DNA from 2 places in the Bacillus sp. ISL-75 genome. Region 2 is predicted to be linked to the other one. Evidence: a T-box and tRNA genes for the amino acid it is inferred to sense, from the RefSeq annotation. Region 2 holds a T-box; the other holds one or more tRNA genes.
What was found. The T-box of region 2 lies ahead of thrS (threonine--tRNA ligase). A T-box ahead of a tRNA ligase gene usually reads a tRNA of that ligase, here a tRNA-Thr.
Positions count from the first base shown of each region.

Region 1 (2,365 bases), on a different contig from region 2:
GTGGTGCATTATTTTGGGAAAGAAACAAGAATTTTAGTTTGACAGTCTTCATAAAAGATTATGGAGATTATGGATTATACCATTAGTGTGTTTTCGTCAATAATGATGTAATTATAAAGGAGATGCTCATTAAAATTGATATTTTGTGTAAAATTACACTTAATTATCTGGAATTTTTTGATTGATTTAACGATTTACTATTCAATGGGCGAATTTTTGAGTTTTATGAGCGAATCTTGGTTTTTAATGTGCGAATTTCGAACTTTTATGGGCGATTCTAGTGTTTTTATGGGCGAATTTTATGAGCAACAATCTTTTAGAAAAGAACAAAATAAAATTTAGTCAAAAAAAAGTTGCTCATATTTTTATGAGCAACTTTCTTATTAAAACAAATTGATACCGGTGATCGGGGTCGAACCGATACTCCTCACGGAACACGATTTTGAGTCGTGCGCGTCTGCCAATTCCGCCACACCGGCGCGTATAAAATTGTTTTGATAAAGCAATGCCGAGGACCGGAATCGAACCGGTACGGTAGTCACCTACCGCAGGATTTTAAGTCCTGTGCGTCTGCCAGTTCCGCCACCCCGGCAAAATCTAATTACCTGTTTTAATCCATACCTAGCAAATGTTTTATGGAGGCGGCAACCGGATTCGAACCGGTGGTAAAGGTTTTGCAGACCTCTGCCTTACCACTTGGCTATGCCGCCATATACATTTGGAGCGGAAGACGGGATTCGAACCCGCGACCCCCACCTTGGCAAGGTGATGTTCTACCACTGAACTACTTCCGCAAATTGGCTGGGCTAGCTGGATTTGAACCAACGCATGTCGCAGTCAAAGTGCGATGCCTTACCGCTTGGCTATAGCCCAATGTTTTAATTAATATTATGGGGCGACTGATGGGAATCGAACCCACGAATGCCTGAACCACAATCAGGTGCGTTAACCACTTCGCCACAATCGCCACAATATAATTGGCAGGGGTAGTAGGAATTGAACCCACACCAAAGGTTTTGGAGACCTTCGTTCTACCTTTAAACTATACCCCTATAAATGGTGGAGGGGGACGGATTCGAACCGCCGAACCCGGAGGGAGCGGATTTACAGTCCGCCGCGTTTAGCCACTTCGCTACCCCTCCACATATTATATTCACTGAGTAATTTCTGGTGCCGGCGAGAGGACTTGAACCCCCAACCTACTGATTACAAGTCAGTTGCTCTACCAATTGAGCTACCCCGGCGTAAAGTTTGGTATATTATTTGATTTATCCACGCTGTCCTAGTTATCGTCATCCTGACCTCAGGAAGTTTATACAAGCAGCAACTCGGTCAGTATGCTGAAGATAATTCAGGAAGCATATTCGGTCGTGCTCTACCAATTGAGCTACCCGGCAAGTTTTTAATATAAATGGTGGCTCAGGACGGAATCGAACCGCCGACACAAGGATTTTCAGTCCTTTGCTCTACCGACTGAGCTACTGAGCCATAATAGTTTGCCAAATGAAAATGGCGGTCTGGACGGGACTCGAACCCGCGACCTCCTGCGTGACAGGCAGGCATTCTAACCAACTGAACTACCAGACCAATTGCGGGGACAGGATTTGAACCTGCGACCTTCGGGTTATGAGCCCGACGAGCTACCGGACTGCTCCCCCCCGCGACAATAATAATAATAATAATAATAATCTAATTTGAAAATATGGTGGAGGATGACGGGCTCGAACCGCCGACCCTCTGCTTGTAAGGCAGATGCTCTCCCAGCTGAGCTAATCCTCCACAAATCAATGGTGACCCCTACGGGACTCGAACCCGTGTTACCTCCGTGAAAGGGAGGTGTCTTAACCGCTTGACCAAGGGGCCATATCTTTTAAAGAAATTATGGCGGAGAGCAAGGGATTTGAACCCTTGAGACAGGGTTACCCGCCTACACGATTTCCAATCGTGCTCCTTCGGCCACTCGGACAGCTCTCCATAATGGCTCCGCAGGTAGGACTCGAACCTACGACCGATCGGTTAACAGCCGATAGCTCTACCACTGAGCTACTGCGGAATAATTAAAATTGTTACCTAATTCTAGCTATGTTACAACCATGTCCCCGCCTCAGTAAGTAACGCAAGAAGCGACTCGGCGTGTACAACTCGCAGCATATTCATGAAGCTTTGCTCGTCTCTACCACTGAGCTACTGCGGAATAATAGTATTACAGCCTGGCAACGTCCTACTCTCACAGGGACGCGTGTCCCAACTACCATCGGCGCTGAGAAGCTTAACTTCCGTGTTCGGTATGGGAACGGGTGTGACCTTCTCGCCATAATTGCCAGACCATTTATTCGACACTATTTTATTATAATGTCTTTTTCAT
Region 1 is NZ_JAGGQX010000044.1:44-2,408, reverse strand. Features, by position in the region: tRNA gene J7E63_RS18020 (tRNA-Leu) at 398-479, opposite strand; tRNA gene J7E63_RS18015 (tRNA-Leu) at 507-592, opposite strand; tRNA gene J7E63_RS18010 (tRNA-Cys) at 637-710, opposite strand; tRNA gene J7E63_RS18005 (tRNA-Gly) at 720-794, opposite strand; tRNA gene J7E63_RS18000 (tRNA-Gln) at 799-873, opposite strand; tRNA gene J7E63_RS17995 (tRNA-His) at 892-967, opposite strand; tRNA gene J7E63_RS17990 (tRNA-Trp) at 979-1,052, opposite strand; tRNA gene J7E63_RS17985 (tRNA-Tyr) at 1,058-1,142, opposite strand; tRNA gene J7E63_RS17980 (tRNA-Thr) at 1,169-1,244, opposite strand; tRNA gene J7E63_RS17975 (tRNA-Phe) at 1,413-1,488, opposite strand; tRNA gene J7E63_RS17970 (tRNA-Asp) at 1,511-1,587, opposite strand; tRNA gene J7E63_RS17965 (tRNA-Met) at 1,590-1,663, opposite strand; tRNA gene J7E63_RS17960 (tRNA-Val) at 1,704-1,779, opposite strand; tRNA gene J7E63_RS17955 (tRNA-Glu) at 1,789-1,863, opposite strand; tRNA gene J7E63_RS17950 (tRNA-Ser) at 1,883-1,974, opposite strand; tRNA gene J7E63_RS17945 (tRNA-Asn) at 1,979-2,053, opposite strand; rRNA gene rrf (5S ribosomal RNA) at 2,209-2,325, opposite strand.
Region 1: it has a tRNA-Thr gene. The T-box ahead of thrS (threonine--tRNA ligase) is inferred to sense a tRNA for this amino acid. The anticodon was not compared.

Region 2 (2,365 bases):
AGACACCGAATAATTAAAGTTTATGGCTGATATTTCAATAAGAGTGTCGCCTTTTCTTATTTAGGGATACGACAATTTAGTCTAGTTACTGTCACTGGAATACTGGTCGGTATTGATTACTTATTTATGGTGTGTGCTTTTTTACCCACTTATCCAGATACTTTTATAAAACTTTATTTCACAAACCTGCCACGTTAGCGGAACGAGGAAAGCGATTGCTCTTATTGAACAATCGCACCCGGTAGTTTAAGTGAAACTATTCACAAGACATTCAACACTTCTCACACAAATTCCTACCTGGTATAATTCTAATTCAACTGATACCCTAGTTATTAGAATTTATATTCGGTCATTGTATCTTGTAATACAATACTTGACATTTTTAAATATGTGTATTATAGTTTTCAACAAGAATAAATCACAAATCTAATTAGGCTATGATAAGGACATGAATCATTGGTACATTTTCTTGATAGAGAACAGGGTCATTGGCTGAAAGCCCTGAAGAAAAACGAATGATTTACCACCTTGGAGCTATTATAGGGAAATGTATCATTCAAAGTATCTATAATCGGTAAATCCGTTATCTTTTTTGAGCATAAAGCATTCTTAATTGTGTTTTATGGAATCAGGGTGGAATCACGACCACACTCGTCCCTATTATTGGGATGAGTGTGGTCTTTTTTTTTATACAAAATTAAATAGTTAGGCGTTGAAAAGGACATGAATCATTCTTCGTTTTCTTATCAGAGAACAGGGTCATTGGCTGGAAGCCCTGAAGAAAAGTGAATGATTTACCACCTTGGAGCTATTATAGGGAAATGTATATTCAAAGTATCTATAATCGGTAAATCCGTTATCTTTTTTGAGCATAAAGCATTCTTAATTGTGTTTTATGGAATCAGGGTGGAATCACGACCACACTCGTCCCTATTATTGGGTTGAGTGTGGTCTTTTTTTATACAAAATTAAATAGTTAGGAGTTGAAAAGGACATGAATCATTCTTCGTTTTCTTATCAGAGAACAGGGTCATTGGCTGGAAGCCCTGAAGAAAAGTGAATGATTTACCACCTTGGAGCTATTATAGGGAAATGTATCATTCAAAGTATCTATAATCGGTAAATCCGTTATCTTTTTGAGCATAAAGCATTCTTAATTGTGTTTTATGGAATCAGGGTGGAATCACGACCACACTCGTCCCTATTATTGGGATGAGTGTGGTCTTTTTTAATACAACTTAAAATCAGGAGGAATAAAAATGTCTAATCAACTGGAAGCAGAAAAAAGAAATCATCGAAAGCTAGGTCAAGAGTTAGAACTGTTCACTTCAATGGATGAGGCTCCAGGAATGCCTTTTTTCTTACCAAATGGATTGGTGATTCGGAATGAACTTGAAAATTTATGGAGAAAGAAACACAAAAAGGCAGGCTATCAAGAAATTAAAACACCCATTATGTTGAAACAGGAACTTTGGGAACAATCAGGTCATTGGGATCATTATCATGAAAATATGTATTTTTCCAATGTGGATGAACAAAATTATGCCATTAAGCCAATGAACTGTCCTGGTGCTATATTAATTTTCAACAGCAAACGAAGAAGCTATCGAGAATTACCTATCCGTTTTGCAGAACTTGGATTAGTTCACAGACATGAACTTTCGGGTTCTTTAAATGGACTTTTAAGAGTGCGTTCCTTTACTCAAGACGATGCACATTTATTTGTTCGAGTTGACCAGATTGAGTCCGAAATTGATAAAGTTCTTGAGTTAGTAGATGAGTTTTACTCCCACTTTGGTTTTGAATATAAAGTAGAGCTTTCTACGAGACCAGAAGAGTACATGGGTTCCGAAGAAATCTGGGGTAAAGCTGAATTAGCGTTGGAATCTGTTTTGAAGAGTAAAGGAGTTAATTACCAGATTAATCCTGGTGATGGGGCATTTTATGGTCCGAAAATAGATTTTCATATTTTAGATTCACTTGGAAGAAGCTGGCAATGTGGTACAGTCCAATTGGATTTTCAAATGCCTCAAAAGTTTAATTGTGCTTATGTAGGTGAAGATAATAAACTTCATCTTCCCGTTTTGATTCATAGAGCCATCTATGGTTCCGTAGAGCGTTTTATGGCAATTTTAATTGAACATTTTGCTGGGGAGTTTCCACTTTGGCTGGCACCTGTTCAAGCAAAAATAATACCTATTTCTGATTCACACGCAGTTTTTGCAAATGAAGTGAAATCCCAATTGGAATCAGCAGGATTGCGTGTGGAAGTCGATTATAGGGCTGAGAAGATGGGATTGAAGATTAGAGAAGCTGAAAAACAAAAGATTCCTTACATGCTTGTTATCGGTGATAAAGAGATGGA
Region 2 is NZ_JAGGQX010000099.1:301-2,665, reverse strand. Features, by position in the region: gene J7E63_RS29065 (DUF3231 family protein) at 1-13, shown strand, start outside; T-box leader at 429-662, shown strand; T-box leader at 704-935, shown strand; T-box leader at 975-1,206, shown strand; gene thrS (threonine--tRNA ligase) at 1,260-2,365, shown strand, end outside.